Regions from separate parts of the Sporosarcina sp. FSL K6-3508 genome, predicted to be linked through region 1. Evidence: predicted binding sites of a transcription regulator. Region 1 holds the regulator's gene; the other holds the start of a gene.
The links. Region 1 encodes LexA, which represses DNA repair genes until DNA is damaged. Its sites were predicted from a motif close to CGAACATATGTTCG; they were not measured.

Region 1 (10,555 bases):
ATGCGAAGATACGTATCAATTACTAGCGGATTCAATTGCCGAAAATCCACCTTTAACGAGTAAAGAAGGCGGTCTGATCAAAGATGGTTACAACGAAAAATTAGATCAACTGCGTGATGCGTCTCGTAACGGCAAGAGCTGGCTGGCGCAACTTGAGCAAAAAGAGCGCCAAGCAACTGGGATTAAAACATTGAAAATCGGGTATAACCGAATATTTGGATACTACATCGAGATAACGAAATCCAATGTTCATTTAGCGGATTTAACACGATATGAACGAAAACAAACATTGGCAAATGCGGAGAGATACATAACGACGGAATTGAAAGAGAAAGAAGAGTTAATATTGAATGCAGAAGCTGATGGTCAAATACTTGAAACGAACTTATTTTTGGCGATCCGCGAACAAGTGAAAGAGGAAGTACAGCGTATCCAGAAACTCGCGTCTGTTGTAAGTGAACTGGATGTGTTGCTGGCATTCGCTGTGGTATCGGAAAGAAATCGTTATATACGTCCAGAATTTCATGACGGACGAGCGCTGGATATCCAAAACGGCAGACACCCTGTCGTTGAAAAGATGATGAATCACTCGCTTTATATACCGAACTCTTGTGAATTAGCCGACTATAGCAATATGTTACTGATCACAGGACCGAATATGTCGGGGAAAAGCACCTTTATGAGGCAAGTTGCCTTAACTGTCGTAATGGCACAAATCGGTTGTTTCGTACCATGCGAAAAAGCAGTGCTGCCGATTACAGACCAAATATTCACACGGATCGGTGCGGCAGATGATGTCGCGTCTGGCCAAAGTACGTTCATGATGGAAATGATGGAGTCACAATATGCGCTCGCTCATGCGACATCCCGAAGTTTATTGCTGTTTGATGAAATTGGCCGTGGTACTTCTACGTATGATGGAATGGCTCTTGCGCAGGCAATGATGGAGCATATACATGAGCAGGTCGGAGCGAATACATTATTCTCTACACATTATCATGAATTGACGAAGCTCGAAGATGTACTCGCACGCTTATTAAACGTGCATGTCGCCGCAAAAGAACAAAACGGCAAAGTAGTATTCCTACATAAAGTATTGCCTGGCGCTGCTGATCGAAGCTATGGAATACATGTGGCAGAACTCGCAGGATTGCCGGCCGAATTAGTAGAGCGGGCGAAAAAACTATTGCAGCGATTTGAGGAAGAAAGTGCTGCCAATGAATCCACCAGCGTGTCTGAGCAATTGGCGCTATTTGATACTTCAATTGAGTCAGCGACGTCCTTAGAACAACAAAAACTTCTGGATGAAATCAAAGCTGCAGATGTACTGAATATGACACCACTCCAAGCGATGCAGAAAATTGCGGAATGGAAAGAACGTGTATCCGCAGAAATGAAAGGTTGAGGCGAATGAATCACATTCATATTATGGAAGATACACTTGCCAATAAAATTGCAGCAGGAGAAGTCGTCGAGCGGCCTGCTTCCATCGTCAAAGAATTAGTGGAAAATGCGATCGATGCACAAAGCACCCAAATTGAAGTGACTCTTGAAGAAGCGGGACTGACATCCATACGTGTAACAGATAACGGCAAAGGCATGTCTGAAGAAGATGCGATTCGCTGTTTTGAACGACATGCTACGAGCAAGATTTCCAATGAACATGATTTGTTTCGTATCCGTACACTAGGATTTCGTGGGGAAGCGCTGGCAAGTATCGCTGCTGTATCTAAAGTTTCATTATGGACATCCGATGGTGAGGACCAAGGAACCGTCGTAGAAATCGAAGGCGGTAAAGTATTGAAGCATGAACCGGGAGCTTTACGTAAAGGTACTGATTTCACGATCCAACAATTGTTTTTCAATACACCGGCTCGCTTAAAGTATATGAAGACGATTCAGACAGAACTTGGCCATACGATTGATTTACTGAATCGGCTTGCTTTAAGTCATCCGGATATCGCCTTTACATTAACGCATGATCAACATCAAATTTTGCGGACTTCAGGTTCAGGTGATTTATTGAGAGTTCTGTCTGATATTTACGGAGTATCGGTTGCCCGCAAGATGATTCCTTTTGAAAAAGAAGACGCAGATTTCAAGGTTAATGGTTTCATAACATTACCTGAACTGAACAGAGCATCGAAGAATTATGTTTCACTTCTGATGAATGGACGGTGGATAAAGAGTTACCCCGGTACTCAAGCTGTGATCGATGCGTTGCATACGTATTTGCCGATAGGCCGCTTTCCAATTGCGGTTGTAAATATCATGGCGGATCCAATCCTAACCGACGTCAACGTCCATCCAGCTAAGCGCCATATTCGAATCAGTAAGGAGAGTGAATTGTTTACTTTAATAAAAGAGGCAATCAGAGAGGCGATCCAAAAAGCTTCGATTATTCCGGATGCAATTAAAAAAGAGAAACTAACGAAAACAGATTCTGAGCAACAAACGATTTGGTCGCCTTCGTTCCGTCGCCAAGAAGCTACCGCTCGTCAACAACAAGTTCAAGAGCCTGTCGTCCCTGCAAAACCTGTTCAAAATCCTTTTTCAGAAATAACCGAACCTGAATTTCCAGAGGCTATTTTCGAACAACATGAAGAGCCGCCAACAGAAGAGCCAATTCACAATGAAACAGAGACGGAAACCAGTTTGTTTCCTTCCATCGTACCGATCGGACAAGTACATGGTACATATATTGTTGCTCAAAACGAGGATGGCTTTTATATGATTGACCAGCATGCTGCGCAAGAACGTATTAAGTATGAGTATTTCAAAAAGAAATTAGGTCAAGTGAGTGCGGATGAACGACAACAGCTTTTATTGCCGCTTGTTTTCCATTATTCTGCGGATGAGCAGGTGAAAATTGAAGAATGTAAAGAAGCACTTGAACGAGTAGGGGTTTTTTTAGAAGCATTTGGACCCGCTACGTACACAGTCAAAGAATATCCGGCGTGGTTCCCTGACGGCCAAGCAACTGCGATTATTGAGGAAATGATCGAGCAAGTGCTGCATAGCCGTAAGGTAGATGTAGAAAAACTAAGAGAAGAGAGTGCCATCCTAATGAGTTGTAAACGTTCCATTAAAGCGAATTATTATTTAACTCAAGCCGATATGGAACGGTTACTCGATGACTTAGGAAAGTGTCACAATCCATATACATGTCCGCACGGCCGTCCTGTATTGATTCATTTTACGACGTATGAATTGGAAAAAATGTTTAAACGAGTGATGTAGCAAATCAGAGAGGAGCAATCAGATGTTTTCAACTATTGAAAGAGCAGACAGTATTGAGGATTTAAAAAGATTTTCATTTGATCTGTTAATAGTAGGTGGCGGAATAACAGGTGCGGGGATTGCGCTTGATGCAGCGACTAGGGGATTTTCAGTTGCTCTCATTGATATGCAAGATTTCGCGGCGGGAACATCCAGCCGTTCGACGAAATTAATTCATGGCGGTTTGCGTTACTTAAAACAGTTGGATGTCAAAATAGTCGCGGAAACTGGGAGGGAACGTGAAATCGTCTATCGGAATTCACGGAACATCACGAAGCCGAGACCGATGCTGTTGCCGATTTATAAAGATGGTACATTTGGCAAATACTCTACCTCAGCCGGGCTGTTGGCATATGATCTTTTGGCTGGTGTAAAACATGCGGAACGCCGTGAAATGTTGAATAATGAAGAGACGCTGGAGCTGGAACCGCTACTTAAGAAAGAGCGGTTACAAGGTGGCGGGCACTATGTGGAATACCAGACAGACGATGCGCGTCTGACAATCGAAGTTTTGAAAAAGGCTGCGGAATATGGAGCGCTTTGTGTTAATTATACAAAATGCGAGCAGTTTAATTTTGAAAAAGATGATGTTGTCGGTGCGGTGCTGAAAGATCAAATATCGGGTGAAAAATTTTCGGTTGCCGCGTCTATGGTCATCAATGCAACCGGTCCGTGGGTGGACGATCTGCAGCAAAAAATCAGCAGCAAACCGAAAAAACAGCTTCATATCTCAAAAGGTGTCCATATTGTAGTAGACCAATCTGTATTTCCTTTACAGCAAGCGATCTATTTTGATCATTCGGATGGTCGAATGCTTTTCGCGATTCCAAGGGGAAATAAAACGTATGTCGGTACGACGGATACATTTTATTCAGCGAACAAACAGCATCCAACAGCTACAGAAGAAGATATTCAATACATCATTGGAGCAGTTAATGAAGTCTTTCCTAGCGTGCAATTAACGCGTAGGGCTGTCGAGTCAACTTGGGCAGGATTACGTCCATTAATTGCGCAAGAAGGAAAGGATGCTTCAGAAATTTCAAGACGCGATGAAATATGGGAAATGGTTCCGGGGTTACTGACAATTGCTGGAGGGAAGCTGACGGGATACCGTCAAATGGCAGAAGTCGTCGTCGATAGGGTTTCTGAAAAACTGAAGCATCCTAATATTCTACCGTGTCAAACGAAAAAAATTGCCGTCTCAGGAAGTGATTTTGTGGACGATCAATCACTGCAACACTATATCGATGAGCAATCGGTGAGTGCACCACACTACGGTTTAACTGTACAGCAAGGTGCTCGGATTGCTTCATTTTATGGGAGAAATAGTGATAAAGTATTTCAGTTTGCCCACTCTATTTCTGCGGAAACGAATAGCTTGCCAATTAGTTTGCGGGCAGAAATTCTATATGGCATTCATTATGAAATGGTCACATCACCAAGTGACTTCTTTATTCGCCGAAAAGGCGATTTGTATTTCCAAATCGATGTCGTGGAGACTTTTGCGGAGCAAGTAACCGACTATATGGCAAATTTGCTGCATTACACGGATAATGAGAAAACGGTATATGTAAATGATCTGATGAATGCAATTGCGGAAGCGAAAGGAAGTGGCGCTAATTGGAAGAGTATTGGATAGAGGCGAGAGACGGGACAAAACTGTATAGTAGCTTCCATAAGTCTGCTGAATCCGGAAAAGCACGTGTACATCTTATACATGGAATTGCAGAGCACAGCGGACGATATGGAGAGTTCATTAATTATTTAGTAGAACAGGGCTATGTTGTGGTGATACATGATCAAAGAGGCCACGGCAAAACAGCTGGAGAAAATAAGCTGCCATACGGTGATCTTGGCGATCAAGTCTCTTTTGATCATTTAATTGATGATGTGTTTGAAGTCATCCAGTTTTATCAGCACGAATATCCCGACCTTCCAGTAGTTCTTTTTGGACATAGTATGGGGTCATTTGTAGCCAGACGTTTTATTCAGTTGTATGGAAATGTAGTGGATAAAGTGATCTTATCCGGAACTGGAAGTAATTCGAAAATCATCAGTTACGCCGGAAAACTGCTGGCTGAGTGGAGAGAAGATCATTTGCCGAATAAACAACCGGATGAATTCTTGAATCAATTGGTTTTCGGCAACTTTTCGAAACCATTCGCTGAAGACGGTTCATCATTTGCTTGGTTATCAAGGGATCGTGAAACAGTCAGAGGATATGAACAGGATGAGGCTTGTGGTTTTGTTCCCACTTCACAATTGTTTCGCGTTTTATTGGAAGGTTTGAATACAATTGAAGATCAAGAATCCGTACGAAATATCCCGAAGGAGCTGCCGATTTTATTGGTATCCGGTACAGACGATCCAGTAGGTGATCGAGCGAAAGGTGTTTGGAAAGTGGCAAAGCAGTTCAACGAGGCGGGGCTGCAATACGTGACTGTTCAGCTATATGAAGGCGGACGCCACGAAATGCTTCAGGAAACGAATCGCCTTGAAGTATTCCAGAATATAATTGGATGGATGAAACACTATGAATGAATCAATTGACGTAATTGCAGTGGTAGGCCCGACCGCATCCGGTAAAACTGCATTGAGTACAGCTCTTGCGCTTGCTCTTAATGGAGAAATCATCAATGGCGATGCGATGCAAGTCTATAAAGAATTAAATATCGGAACCGCAAAGATCCACCCTTCTGAAATGAGAGGAGTACCACATCATTTTTTTGATGTGAAAGAACCGACAGAAAGTTTTTCCGTAGCGGAATACCAAGAAGCCGTTAGAGAGTGGATTGCGGATATCCAGTCACGAGGAAAATTGCCAATTATCGTAGGTGGCAGCGGAATGTATATACAAGCAGTCTTATTTGATTATCGTTTCACGGAGCAGGCAGCCGATCCAGTAATTCGTCAAAGGTTGGAAGAGGAATTGGAATCGTCCGGGTCAGATGATTTATATGCCAGGCTGCGAATGTTGGATCCGAAAAGTGCAGAAAGTATCCATCCGAATAATCATCGACGATTAATTCGTGCGCTTGAAATAGTGGAGGTCACTGGCCGAACAAAGCAAGAGCACGAACAGCAACAGGGAAATCAGCCAATGTACCGTGAGTTGCTGATCGGGTTGGATTTACCTCGAGAACAGTTATACGAACGGATTGACCGACGCGTTGACTTGATGGTGGAGGCGGGATTGTATGCGGAAGTCCATGCTTTATGGGAGCGCGGAATCAGGGATACACAAGCGGTTCAGGCGATCGGTTATAAAGAGTTGATCGCGCATTTTAATGGACAGCTAACGAAGGAACAGGCGATTGAAGCCGTCAAAAAAAACACTCGGAACTATGCTAAAAGGCAATTGACATACTTCCGCAATAAATTACCTATCCAATGGGTCGAAGCGAATCAATCGAATGATGAAATTTTCAGAAGAACCTCTAAAATAATAGAGGATTTTCAGAAGTGAGTATGGAATAACTAGATAACAGAGACAGGGAGGCAATTGAATGGCACAAGGAAATATGCAAGATACGTTTTTGAATGCATTACGCAAGAACAATACATTCGTTACAATTTTTTTGTTAAACGGTTTTCAACTGAAAGGCCTTATTAAATCCTATGATAATTATACGGTCTTACTTGAATCGGAAGGCAAGCAGCAGCTCATTTACAAACATGCAATTTCAACATTTGCTCCTGCGAAACCCGTAATTTTAAAAGATGAACAATAAACAGGCGCTTGCCTGTTTTTTTGTGGTCTTTAGTAGGTCAACTGCAGTCCTTCTGTTAAACTAGATGATGAACAAATTGAAAAGAGGTACTACAAATGCAAATAGCACCAATTAATGATGAATTACTCATGAAATCTCAAGAAGCAGAGCAGTTGATTGCACCGTATGTAAAGGAAGTAGAAGACATTGCGTTCTACAATCAACGAAAGGTTCTTCAGGCTTTCAAGCAAAACCGTGTCAGTGATTTTCATTTATCTGGATCAACGGGCTATGGGTATGACGATAGCGGCCGTGACGTACTGGAACAGGTATACTCAGATGTCTTCGGCGCTGAAGACTGTCTGGTCAGGAATCAAATCATCTCTGGGACCCATGCGATCACGATCAGTTTATTCGGGATTCTGCGTCCGGGCGATGAGTTAATTTATATTACGGGTAAGCCTTATGACACGTTGGATTCCATCGTGTCAGGAAACGGAAAAGATACTGGATCACTGGAAGATTATCAAATTTCCTATCAGCATATTGACTTGCTGGAAGGCGGTGCTGTTGACTATGTCAAGGCTAAACAAGCAATTTCATCAAAAACCAAAGTGGTTGCGATTCAGCGCTCAAAAGGCTATTCGAGCAATCCATCCTTCCGTATACATGAAATAGAAGAAATCATCAAGGAAATCCGCAAAATAAAAGAAGACGTCGTGATATTTGTAGACAACTGCTACGGTGAATTCGTCGAGAAACAGGAACCGACTGAAGTAGGGGCGGATCTGATGGCGGGTTCACTAATAAAAAATCCAGGCGGCGGACTAGCTAGAACGGGCGGCTATATTGCAGGCAGGAAAGAACTCGTTGAAAAATGTGCATATCGCATGACATCACCGGGACTAGGGGCAGAAGCAGGGGCTTCATTGGATACGCTGTTGGAAATGTATCAAGGTTTCTTTTTAGCGCCGCACGTAGTCAGCCAGGCCGTTAAAGGAGCTTTGTTTACAGCTGCATTTTTCGAGCAGTTTGGAATGGATACTACACCGCATTATAGTGAACGGAGAACTGATCTCATTCAATCTGTCAACTTCTCATCAGCAGAACAAATGATCAAGTTTTGTCAGATGATCCAGGATAACTCACCGATCAATGCGCACTATGCTCCTGAACCATCTTATATGCCCGGCTATTCGGATGATGTCATCATGGCTGCAGGCACATTTATACAAGGCTCCAGTATTGAGCTGACAGCTGACGGTCCGATTCGACCTCCTTACACCGCTTACATTCAAGGCGGTTTAACGTATGAGCATGTAAAAACAGCTGTACTCACTTCCATGGAGCAATTATTAGAGCGAAAATTAATCTAAAGAAAAAAGTGTATCAAGAACCTATAGGGGTTCTTGATACACTTTTTTTAATGGATCATTCGGTAAACACCGACGACTTTACCAAGTATGGACACATGATTCACGATAATAGGATCCATGGAAGAATTTTCAGGCTGTAAGCGGAAGTAATCTTTCTCTTTAAAAAAACGTTTTACAGTAGCTTCATCTTCCTCTGTCATCGCCACCACGATTTCTCCATTGGAAGCTGTATGTGTTTGTCTGACGATGACACGGTCGCCATTCAAAATACCTGCCTCGATCATACTGTCACCGACGATTTCCAACATGAAGATCTCATCATCTGAAGAACCGAACGTATCTGGTAATGGAAAATATTCTTCAATATTTTCTACAGTTGTAATCGGAGTCCCTGCTGTAACTTTACCGATCAAAGGAACATGCATGACGCCGCTCTTTAATTCGTCTAGTCCTTCCGGGTCTAAGACTTCTATTGCACGCGGCTTAGTAGGGTCCCGGCGAATAAACCCCTTGTTTTCCAATCGAGATAAGTGACCATGTACAGTGGAGCTAGATGCCAGTCCTACTGCTTCCCCGATTTCACGCACGGATGGCGGATATCCTTTTAGCCGTACTTCATCTTTAATAAAAGCTAATATTTCTTCTTGTCTTTTAGATATTTTCTTCAATCTATTCACCTCTTCAAATTGTTTACTAATAAATAGAGATACAGCTCAAGTATTTTGAATATAGTATAACATGTGTTCGATTAGTAATCAAACAAAGGTTCGAATTCTGCTTGACAGCCAATCGTACGTTCTCTTATAATAGAGAACAAGCATTCCGAACGTGCATTCTAAAAAGTAGACTACTAGGGGGATTTATCATGAAATTTCTTAAAGAAAATTATTACTTTATCGTACTATTAATCGTTTTTCTTAGTGTTGCAGCTTATCAATTGGACAAACTGTCTGAAGAAGATAATTATCTAGAAATTGTCATCAATGACGGGGACACATTATGGGGGCTTGCAACCAACTATTCAGATGGAACACCTGCGCACCATTGGATTGAACAAGTTAAATCATTAAATGAATTGCAGACTGATCAAATTAATTCGGGTGAATTATTACGCCTTCCTGTTAAAATGAACCCACAAGCTGAACATCGTGTGGCTGAGATGGGGGAGGAAGCGGATGAATAAAAAAAAGTGTGTAATTTATTGTCGGGTCAGTACCGAAAAGGAGAGTCAAGAACAATCCATTGTCAGACAGCAGGAAGAGCTGGAAATATTGGCGGCAGAAATGTTTTATGGATGTGTAGGTATATTCACTGATCGCCAGAGCGGTTATGATATGGACCGTGAAGGTCTGTTGAATTTATTGGATCGTATACAAGCAGAACCAATCGATGCTGTCTTTATTCAAGATGAGACAAGATTAGGAAGAGGCAATGCGAGGGTGGCCATCCTGCATGTCATTGCTAAATCGAACACAGCTGTTATTTCAAACCATACAAATGGAGCACTGGAGTTAAATGAAATGGATACGATGCTGCTGGAGATTTTAGCGATTGTAGAAGAATACCAACGGAAACTCCATAATGCCAAAATACGAAGAGGAATGAAAAGAGCGGTTCAAAGAGGTTACGACCCTTCCCGTAACTTGCATAATATCGACCGGGGCCCAGGAAGAGAACGACTCGAATTGCCTATTGAAGAAATTGTCGCGTTGCGCAACAAAGGAATGACATTCGATGAGATTTCGAGAGTATTGAACGGACTTGGCCATTCGGTTAGCAAAGCAACTGTCCATAGAAGATATAAAGAGTTTCAAGAGCAGGAACACTAATCGTTTGCACTTTTCCTTCAGGTTGTTTACATTTTAGTAAATGAAGAAATTTTGGAGGGTGTAAAGATGTTATCTGAAAAAAAGATTAAGCGTATTAATGAGTTGGCAAATAAATCCAAGACTACAGGGTTATCTATTGAAGAGGCAAAAGAACAAACTCAATTGCGTAAAGAATACTTGGAAACTTTCCGTTCAAGCATGCGTGAAACAATTGAATCTGTAAAAGTGATCGACGCAGAAGGAAATGATGTAACTCCTGAAAAGGTTAAGGAAGCAAGAGAGAACCAAAAGCCGTTAAATTAAGTCTCAACTGCTGATTAATATTGTAATTCATTAAGTAATTGACTACACTATAGAAGGA
Region 2 (10,555 bases), 540 kb from region 1:
CTAGCTTCCATTGTAACAGGCTTCCTCATTCGTCGAAAAACGAAGCCGATTTCCAGCTTGATTGTCCAAGCGAAGAAAATTGCGGATGGAGATTTGGCAGTGGAAACCACAACCGTCCACTCGAACGATGAAGTAGGGGACTTGGCACGCACGTTGAATCGCATGACAGTGAATTTGCAAGAAATGATCGCGACGATGAATACTACGTCGCATCAGTTGTCAGAGAACTCGAACGAAACATCCAGTTCGTTGAATGAAATGCGAGAAGCTGTCTCTATGGTTGCGAATAGCATTGAAGAAGTGGCAACAGCGGTGACAGATGGAACAACTACCGCCGAAAGTGCAACGGAAATCTTAACGAATTTGGCCAACGACTTACGCAGTACGAAAGAAGATGCAGATGCTATGCTCGTCAATTCCAATGAAACGATGAACATTGCGTTGGAAGGCGCACAGCGGGCTAACGAAATCAGCAGAGACATGGAATTGATTCGAACCGGGTCACAAGAAGTTGGAGATACCATTCAAAACTTGGTGGAATCCACAACGAAAATTCAAGATATTACAGGGTCGATTGCCGGAATTGCGGCACAAACGAACTTGCTCGCCCTGAACGCATCCATTGAAGCCGCTCGTGCCGGCGAACATGGTAAAGGATTTGCGGTAGTTGCCGAAGAAGTACGAAAATTGGCGGAGCAGTCCAATCAAGAAGTGCTGGAAGTGGAGAAATTGGTTCAGGATATTTCAGAACGAATTCAGCAAGTCATCACTTCCACATCAGAAAATACGAAGCATATTACCAAAGGTACAGAAACTGTACGACTCACCTCTCAGTCATTGAGCAATATTTCTTCCGCTGTGGCAGAAACTGTTGAAGAAATTAAAAACATTTCACGCCTGATGACTTCAGAATCAGAAAAGTCGGGTGAAGTCGTGCAATTAATCGAGAATCTGACGCACTCGGTTCGAGATATTGAAGATATGACGAATAATATTGCTGCAGCTGCAGAGCAGACGACCGCAAGTATCGAGGAAATTGCTGATCGCTCAACGCAGACGAATCAAATGGCACAGGATCTCGAAGTGTTTGTCGGTTCCTTCCGATTGCCAGAACAAAATTAGACGATCTATTGAGAAAGAATAATAACTGAAAAGCCTGTATCTTTGATTACCTTGTAATCAGGATACAGGCTTTTTTATTTAAGCTATACTTGTGCTTAAATTAATTTTATAAAAATTGAACCTAATATGATTTGATAATCGTCTAATTGCTGAATTTGAAGTGGTTTGAAGGGGAGGATAGTCGATTGAACAAAGAAGAAAAAGATTTCGAACTAGAGAGAGTGATGATTAAATACGGTAATGAGTTGATGTGGCTTGCATTCTCTTACGTGAAAGACACAGAGACTGCTAAGGACATGGTTCAAAATTCGTTTATCAAATGCTATAAAAACCTTGATTCATTCCGTTATGACTCACAAATCAAAACCTGACTATATCGCATAACAATCAACGAATGTAAAGATCATTTAAAAAGCTGGAATTACAAAATGGTACAAGTAAAAAGCTTTATAAATGAAACAGCAAAATCCATATTGCCATCAACAGAAAAAACAGTTATCGAGAAATACAGGAATAAAAAAATAAAGGATACTGTCTTTTCTCTTCCAAAAGTGTATCGGGAAGTAGTTTATCTATATTACTATGATTCACTAAACACGGAGGAAATTGCCGAAGTGTTGGATATACCGGTCAATACAGTGAAAACCCGATTAAGAAGAGCAAAACAAAGATTAGAGTTAATGATAAGGGAGGCAGAGCTGAATGGGAGATAAACGATTAAGAGAAAAATTTTATAATGCGGATGACCCAGAACTACGATTTACGAAAGAAGACCGTAATGAGGTATTTGAAAAAATTCATAAACTGGAGAAGCATAATACAAAAAAGAAATCCATTATTTTTTCTTCAAAAAAGTTCGCCCCACATGCAGCATCTTTAGTAGTAGCGGGCTTGTGTATAATTTTGTTTATTCCATCAATCCTACCTAAAGATATTGCCAACCAAAGCAACGGAAATATTGACGGTAATGCAAATGCAAGCAAATCAGTGGTACAAGAAAATGAAGTTTCAACTACTTTATTAACGGTGAAAGATGAGAATAATAGAATACCAATTAACCTTTTATTTACTTATAGTAAAGATAAAAATATGATGAAGATTCTATCGATTCCTCGTGATACCTATGCTCCGATATTGGATAATGAAAAAACTACTCCATATGATAAATTGTCGCACGCTTATGTAAATGGTTCGGGAGGGATTGAAGATGTACGAACAACCATTTCTAATTTATTTGATTTACCAATTGATTATTATGCTGTGATGGATGTAGAAGCTTTTTCAAAGATGATTGATTCAGTGAATGGTATAGATTACGACTTGCAAGAAGATATTCGAGTCCGAGCAATATCCAAAGTAGCATTTGAATTCAAAAAGGGAACGCATCGTTTGAATGGAGAAGAGGTTTTGGCATTACTGATGGATGCTACAGTGGGAAATGAATTGGGTGAAAAAGACCAATTAAACCTCATTAATGCGGTTATAAATCAAACAATAAACGTGTTACCACAAACGCAATTAGAACAATTTGCAACTGAAATAGAAGGTGATTTTCCAATTGAACAATTATTGGAGAATCCATTGGAACTTCCCTCGATACAATTAGTATCTTTAACCGATGGAATGATAGGTTCCATGATGAATGAGTCATACTATATTAAATTTGAGAAGAAATTTTTAAATTCAGTTTCAGAAGAGTTAACTACATTTAACTGATAAGAGTTTTAAAATAAGGGAAACATCTTTGATTTGAGTTCGATTTGGGGAACACGTCGATGGTTCTATTGCTTGTCTGACTATATAAGTAAAAGAACTGATCCAATCAAGTTGAAAGAAATGATAGCGTTATCTATTTAATGAAAAATTAAATGAAACTGGGTCCTCAAGTATCAAGACGAGTTTGTGGCATAGCAATATACCAGGATCGGGTCATTATGCTGAAATTATGAAACTGCTCACTATCTCGTTTCGTCTTAATTAATAAGAACTTTCAGTATGAATGGAGGATGTGTAATTTTGTGGCTAATATTCGGACTCCTAGCAATAACTGCAACTTTTATAAATTTATATATGTATGGAACAGGCAAAGATTATAAATTGGCAATGGCGATGGGGTTATCTTTTACTGCTCTAACCCTTGTTGCAGATTATAGTATGGTCTCCAATTGGGTAAAGGCGGAAGATTGGGCTGCTTTATCAGACGTAGTGCCTACGATGGAAAAAGCGTTTTGGATTTTAACGAGTATAGCGATTTTATTAAATATAACTCCCACACTTTTAGAGTTAAAAAATAGAAAATAACTCTTGCGTTAACTTTTTTGTGCAATTAAAGGGCGCAATTGTTGATAAGGACATTGCGTCACCGAATCATGAAATTGAACAAAAAGAGATCATCAATTGTGATGGTCTTTTTTTACATTGCATTCAGAATATATGTTCTGTATAATCACGAACATATATACGGTTTTGGAAGGAGCATTATATGGAGCGAAATCGTGACCGAGGAAATATCAAATGGACTTCTCTGATGCTTCCTGAACATTTAGAACGTCTACGCGACTGGCAGCAGGAAGATCAGTACACTGAACGATCAGAGCTGACGGACTGGGAGCTGCAATCGATGCAGCTGACGCTGGAACATGGCTGGCGAAGCAAGTGTGAACTGTTGATCAAGACATGGCATGACGGTGAAGTGCGTTATCATCAGGGAGAGATCGAAGCGCTTGATTCTGCTAATTCCGCAATTCTGCTTGGCGATCCTTTCGGTACGGAAAGAATCCCTGTTGCCGACATTATCGACGTACAACTGGCAAAAGGTACAGATGGCGCATAAACGAAAATAAAAACTGTCTGCGAGTGCAGACAGTTTAGTCTCTGTAAAATGCTTTTTCTGTATTGTACTTTGCGCGTTCCGTATTGATCACATACGTTTCATAAATCTCGCGCTCCATTGGATCATCCACAAGAATAGCAGCTATTTTCGCTACTTCTTCACGGTGATTGCGCAATGGAGATACTTGGTCTTCAAAATGCTTTTTTAGACGCGGGCGCAACTTTCTTGCTTTCCCTACGAATAATAGCTCGTCACTTTGGTTGTAAAACAACAACAGACCGCCTTTATCCCGGGGAATTTCATGGAAATCAATAAAACCGAAGATCGGCTTGATTGGCGTCGTATCCGGCGTCAGTTCCTGCTTTCTGCGAACGATTGTCACAGCTGGTTCTGGTAATTGAATCGTAATCAATTTTACTTCACATCCTCATATGATTAAGTGTCCATCCTACCATATGGCAGGGGAAAAAGCGAGAAACTTTCCGTGTGTTCCTTGCATATGGTAGACAAATGCCTTGGAGAGGATGAATCCATGAAATTGCCTGCTGTTATACAAGCGTATCATGTGTCGCATACGAAACCCAAAGTGAATATTTATTATCCTGTCATCATTCAGCTGGAGGACCCGAAAATTCAGCAGCAGCTCAATCAAGTGATTTTCACGGAGATGAATAAACTGCTTGTGGAACAAAATTATTACGAACCCAGTTTGGTCGAATTAGTAGCTGATTTTGAAATAAAAAACAACCAACGAGGGATCCTCAGTTTAAATCTTATTGTCTATTCCTTCACTGGCGGGGCGCATGGGATGACAGTCTGTAAGTCACTGACGTTCGACACACGTACAGGCAGAAGCTATAGCTTGCCCGATCTCTTTAAGCCAGGCAGCCCATATGTGCAGCGGATTTCTGAATATGTCCGCCGACATATTGAAAAATGGAAAACGCCTGTATTGGAGCCGTTTAAACAGATCCGACCCGACCAAGATTTCTACATCGCAGATACTTCCCTCGTCGTCTATTTCCAGCTCTATGAAATCTCACCTTACGTAGCCGGTTTCCCGTATTTCCCGATTCCGCTACTCGACCTGGAAGACCTCATCAAGCCAGGAAGTCCTGCAGATAGAATGCTGCCATTTATCGGAGTTTAACAAAGTTTCATGTGGAAGATATGTAGGAATATATGAAGTATTAATGCTATAATTTGAATATACAGACTATACAAATGAGGTGGAACGTATGCTAAGAGATCTCTTTATCGGTTTATCGGAAAATCAATTGTTGAACCGCGCCGCTCGGAACTATGGCTTACAGCTTGGAGCACAGCAGGTAGTGGCTGGAACAAATATTACAGAAATGATGGACAGCGTAAAAGAACTGAATCAAGCAGGGATTGCGTGTACCATTGATAATTTAGGTGAATTTGTTTACAACAAAAGCGAGGCTATCAGGGCGAAAGAACAGATCTTAGCAGTAGTGAAGGCGATCCACGATCAGCAAGCAGATGCACATATCTCCTTGAAACCATCTCAGCTCGGCCTCGACATCGATTATGAGTTTTGTAGAGAGCAAATAAAAGAGATAGCAGAAAAGGCAAGCCGCGACGACATCTTCGTGAATTTGGATATGGAGAATTATCCGCGGCTTGAACCTACCTTCCGTCTGGTTAATGAATTAGCAGAAGAAGGGTATACGAACATTGGAACTGTCATTCAGGCATATTTTCATCGCGCATTGAAAGACACGCGTGCCTATCGTGACATGCGAATGCGTCTGGTGAAAGGTGCATATAAAGAATCGCCTGCTGTTGCCTATCAAAAAAAGCAAGAAATTGATGAGAACTTCATCCGAGTCATCGAGTGGCATCTGCTTCATGGAAAGTTCACTTCAATTGCCACGCATGATGATAGGATCATCGATCATGTCAAACGCTTTGCAGCAGAACATGACATCGAGCGTGATCAATTCGAATTCCAGATGCTGTACGGATTCCGCAAAGACTTGCAGCTGGCGTTAGCGAAGGAAGGCTACCGTTTCTGTACATATGTACCATTCGGTGAAGATTGGTATGGGTACTTCATGCGCAGATTGGCGGAACGTCCGCAAAATATGAATTTGATGGTGAAGCAAGTGTTTAATAAGAAGACCAATACAGTAATAGGTTTGGCGGCAGGTGCATTTTTGCTTGGGCGGTTGTCGAAGCGTGGGAAATGACGAAATCATTGAATAGGGCTATCCGGGAAGTCGTTAGACGATTTCTTGGATAGCCCTTTTTTATATCAAGTGTTTCTTTAGGACCCTCACGCTCATAAGATGCCCGTCGGCGATCATATTTTCGGCCGGGCGCTCATATCCATCCGTTTGCCGCTCATACGGACTCGAAACTCGCTCATATGTCTTCTCCCCGCGATCATAAAGGGAGTATTCTCGCTCATACGCCGAATTGCCAGGTGTTATTTTTCTTATGATTCTACTAAATAAAGCTTCATTTAGTAGAAATACACTTATTTTATCAAATGATTTGAAACTTTTATAGAAAATCTCCGTCTGTAGGGTTCTAAATAAAATAACAGATAGCGGAGTGAATATATAGTGAGAAAATTGTTCGGAAAAATAAAGGTCGTTCTTTTCATTAGTTTGTTATTTGTTTTAATTACCCTGGCCAGCCTGTCTTTTTCCCATTTCGGTGCTGCGGTGCAGGACCAGCGATTTTCGGATATAGACAATACATTCTGGGCCAAAGATGAAGTGATGCAGCTGGCGGATGAAGGGATTATTGCCGGGTATCCGGATTTTCAATTTAGACCGAGTGCTGTTATAACACGTGGTCAGGCGGCCAATTTATTAGCAAGTGCATTACAACTACCCGATACGCCATATGAACCGATATTTACAGATGTCAGTCAGGAGTCATCCTTTTTACGTGGAGCGATGGCGACATACCAGGAAAAGATATTTGCCGGAAAACCGGACGGCGCGTTCGGCGTCAGTGACCCCTTAACAAGAGAACAGATGGCCAGCGCAATCGTCAGCGCGTTCAATTTAAAAAACACAGGGACGGCAAGTGGGTTCACGGATGAAAATGAAATCGGCATATCTCATAAACAAAGTGTAAACGTGCTGAAACAATATGGTATTACGACAGGGAAAGAAGACGGCTCGTTTGATCCGAAATCACCTGTCACAAGAGCGACCTTCGCAGTATTCTTACATAGGACGATGATTCAGTCGGGCGCATTGAAAGAACGGGCAGCTGTAAAGCTCACTGAACCGGAAACAATCGGACCATTTGAAGCCGTCCCTCATTCGGAGCAATTTATTGAATTACCATTGGGTGAGGAGTGTAAAGTATTTCTGCGGTCCGATCAGCAATTGCAGTTGATTGAAAAACGGACGCAGGCTCACGGTCATGCAACCGATCAAATGTATACGTACAGTGTGAACGGGCAGGATTCTGTAACTATGACCGTGGTCAAGCGCCAGTTGCCAAACAGTGACTATTTCTTATTTACAGAGTTACGGAATCCCGAGACGACCCCGATCCGTATAGATCTTGTACAGACTGAAGACGAAATTAAATCAAATGCACTCGAACCGTTCAGCAAGTTTTCTGCGAAAAAAGAAGTGAAGAAACTAGTCGGCGAAGATGTGACGACATTTCCTGTTGGTCTACTGGAGACGGTGACGGATGACAAAATCAGTCAGGAGCTGATCGGAAAATCGTATCGTTCCCGTGAATTGGAAATAAACTATGCGCAGGGGAGCAGCCGTACCCGCGAATTTCTGGCAGAAGAAGATGTATACAGCAGCATAGTGATGGGCGGCACGCGTGTGTCTGTATTTGTATTGCAATCGCATGGTGATGATGTTACAGATCAATGGCTTCTTTCATCCGGAACCAAGTTGTTCTCTACAGATGAACAAAGGGATAACTGGATGCATGAATTTGCCCTCCATAGTAAAAAACGCAATCAATGGTACACTGCCAAAGGAGCTTACAGTAAAATGGCCGAGACCGTGGAACCGATTGCTGCTTCCGGACGTGCGTATGGCCGTAATTTGCTGATGATGAAAGAAGACCGTGCCATGGAACTGTACCAACAGACACAAGAGCGGTTCTATGAAGACCTGCTGCATAATGCATTTGTCAATTTACAGTTGTTCAAAGGAGAGGAACAGTATTGGGAAACAGAAGTGACCAGTACCTACCTGAAAGACTTGTACGGCTTTACGGCTCCGTTTATTGATACGCGTTTTAATGAACAAATTGCCTTGTTCTTGAATAAAGCCGGCGATGCTTTTGAACATCCGGATGCGAGTGAAGGCCTGCGCAACTATGCTGATTTGCTTGTCGCTCAGCAGGAAAAAGGGAATATCAGTGGTTTGAAGCCAGGTGCTTATTATATTCCAGATTATTTCCCAGTGAAGCAGAAGGTGGTTACGCATACATCTATGAATCATCAGCTTGGCGGGATGAACATTCTTTTATTGGCCTATCAAGAGTTTGGGGATACTGTTTATCTAGAAACAGCAAGTGCGATTGAAAAAGCGATCGCGCTGGAAGAAAAAAGCTGGATCCGGGATGATGGGGATATATGGTATAAGCGGACGCCCGATGGAGAGTTTGCAGGAAGGGACTATACCCATCTGACATTGGAAGATTTGATTGATTCCTATGAGAACTGGCTTGCTGTAGACGAAGCAAAAACGCCTGTGTTTAAGCGGATGATCGAGTCAAAAGCAGGCTATTTAGATAAAAATAAGAAAGGGTATACAACTAAAATTAAAGAGGGGCTGAAACGGATCGATATGTCTAACTTATTACCTAATGGAATCGAGCATACAGATGCTTTGTAAAGTAAAATGGTGTGAAGATGCCTTTGTAGTAAATTAGTGGATACGTTCTGAAATAAGACTGCTCATGCGAAAAAATGTGTTGAAATGAACATTACATACCTTAATTGGTTGAAGGGGGTAAAGAAGGGGACAAGAGGTTTTGCGCTAAAAATATTGATTTTAGTGCAAGTTTAAGAGCAGATGAAATTAGAGGTTTTGTGAATGACTTAAAATTAATGAATAGGGATTTAACTGGGAAAGCAAAATTGGAGAGTTTAGAATGAGGCTAAATGAGTTAAGAGATTAATTAAAGGACTGGTTTTATGGAAAATCAATATACAAGTCGCTTTGTTATGGATTTTGGATCAGGACATGTTGAAATTAATCTGCAAGGAGATGACCAAAATATTTGTTTCAAATTTATGCTTGGCTTCATTTCGATACCTTCTTTTCTCAATAAACTCTTTCGGCTATGGGATGCGGAAACTTGCAGAGCTGAAACAAACTTAATATGAATGCAGGATATTGCAAAATAATAGGGACGAGGAGGTACAGGTATCAAGATTCGTAAAAATGATCATGTAGGTATAATCGTAAATGATCTCACTGCTGCTAAAGAATTTTTTCTCGATTTCGGGCTTGAAGTGCTGGGAGAAGCAGAAGTAGAAGATGAGTGGATTGAACCGAAAATGGGGTTAACTGACCTTAGAAAGACGGTTGTAATGTTAGGTATGCCGGACGGTGAGACAAAATTGGAGCTAGTCAAATTCCACACACTTTCAGATAGTAAAGATTTTCAACACTATTTTCCGCTAATTTTGGGTGTATGTCATATTGCATTAGCTGTCGAAAATATTGAAGCCATTGTTGCCAAGTTGAAAAAAAGTGGCTCAGAACTTTAGGTGAGATACAAAACTACGAAAATGTTTTTAAATTATGTTACGTTCGTGGGCCGGAAGGGATTGTTTTGGAATTGGCGGAGAAAATCAATTAAATTTTGGTTGGCGGTTTTCTCCCCATCAATCACTCGTGATTCTAATGCTTTTTTCTTTCATCTAAACTTCATGTTCTCAAAGTGAAAAAGATACAATCGATTTCTAAAAATGAAAGTTGGATTTTTCGCAATCTTTGTTACAATGGATAAAGCCATTGCCACTGGTCCACACCAACGAAAGTGTGAGGCATGAAGCGCTTTAAAAATGGCGAATGATCGTATCAGGGAGGTTATGTACATGACAGAAGATCGTTACCAGCAAGGTTTAGAGAAATTAAAGGAGCTTACGTTATCAGGTGATGAAAATCCAAACGGCGAGATGGACATTGGGGAAGGATTTAAAGACATTGCGCCCGATTTAAGCAAATACGTTGTGGAATTCGCTTTTGGAGAAATCTACTCACGTCCGGGATTGGATAACAAGCAGAAAGTCCTTACCACCATTACAGCGCTTGTTGCACAGGGAAAGCCGCAGATTGAGATGCATATCAAGACCGGGTTGAACGTTGGCTTGACACCGGATGAAATTGTAGGCTGCATCATGCACCTGATCCCGTATACGGGATTCCCGAGTGTTTTAAATGCTTTAACCGTTGCAAAGAAAGTTTTTGCAGAACGCGGTGTATCGGTTACATTGCCGGACGATAACTAGATTCTTTAATGAGACAGTTGAATGAAAGTTCAACAGAAACGGATAATTGGTTTGCAACTGTTCGAAAAATAAAATGGTTCTAATCCGCATTTTTTCAGGTGGGTTAGAACCATTTTGGC

Region 2: the regulator LexA is predicted to act here: its motif matches at 3,572-3,585, upstream of MKX97_RS09080 (YolD-like family protein).

What each region holds. Positions count from the first base shown of each region.
Region 1 covers NZ_CP152016.1:1,310,753-1,321,307, forward strand. The annotation lists gene mutS (DNA mismatch repair protein MutS) at 1-1,405, shown strand, start outside; gene mutL (DNA mismatch repair endonuclease MutL) at 1,411-3,240, shown strand; gene MKX97_RS06095 (glycerol-3-phosphate dehydrogenase/oxidase) at 3,263-4,918, shown strand; gene MKX97_RS06100 (lysophospholipase) at 4,900-5,820, shown strand; gene miaA (tRNA (adenosine(37)-N6)-dimethylallyltransferase MiaA) at 5,813-6,745, shown strand; gene hfq (RNA chaperone Hfq) at 6,786-7,010, shown strand; gene MKX97_RS06115 (aminotransferase class I/II-fold pyridoxal phosphate-dependent enzyme) at 7,106-8,365, shown strand; gene lexA (transcriptional repressor LexA) at 8,413-9,033, opposite strand; gene MKX97_RS06125 (LysM peptidoglycan-binding domain-containing protein) at 9,231-9,548, shown strand; gene MKX97_RS06130 (recombinase family protein) at 9,541-10,194, shown strand; gene MKX97_RS06135 (DUF896 domain-containing protein) at 10,261-10,497, shown strand.
Region 2 covers NZ_CP152016.1:1,845,879-1,856,433, reverse strand. The annotation lists gene MKX97_RS09100 (methyl-accepting chemotaxis protein) at 1-1,122, shown strand, start outside; partial or broken gene MKX97_RS09095 (sigma-70 family RNA polymerase sigma factor) at 1,308-1,835, shown strand; gene MKX97_RS09090 (LCP family protein) at 1,825-2,838, shown strand; gene MKX97_RS09085 (hypothetical protein) at 3,139-3,423, shown strand; gene MKX97_RS09080 (YolD-like family protein) at 3,605-3,955, shown strand; gene MKX97_RS09075 (nucleotide excision repair endonuclease) at 3,990-4,367, opposite strand; gene MKX97_RS09070 (DUF3298 and DUF4163 domain-containing protein) at 4,488-5,105, shown strand; gene MKX97_RS09065 (proline dehydrogenase family protein) at 5,194-6,168, shown strand; gene MKX97_RS09060 (S-layer homology domain-containing protein) at 6,547-8,811, shown strand; gene MKX97_RS09055 (VOC family protein) at 9,348-9,692, shown strand; gene MKX97_RS09050 (carboxymuconolactone decarboxylase family protein) at 10,023-10,436, shown strand.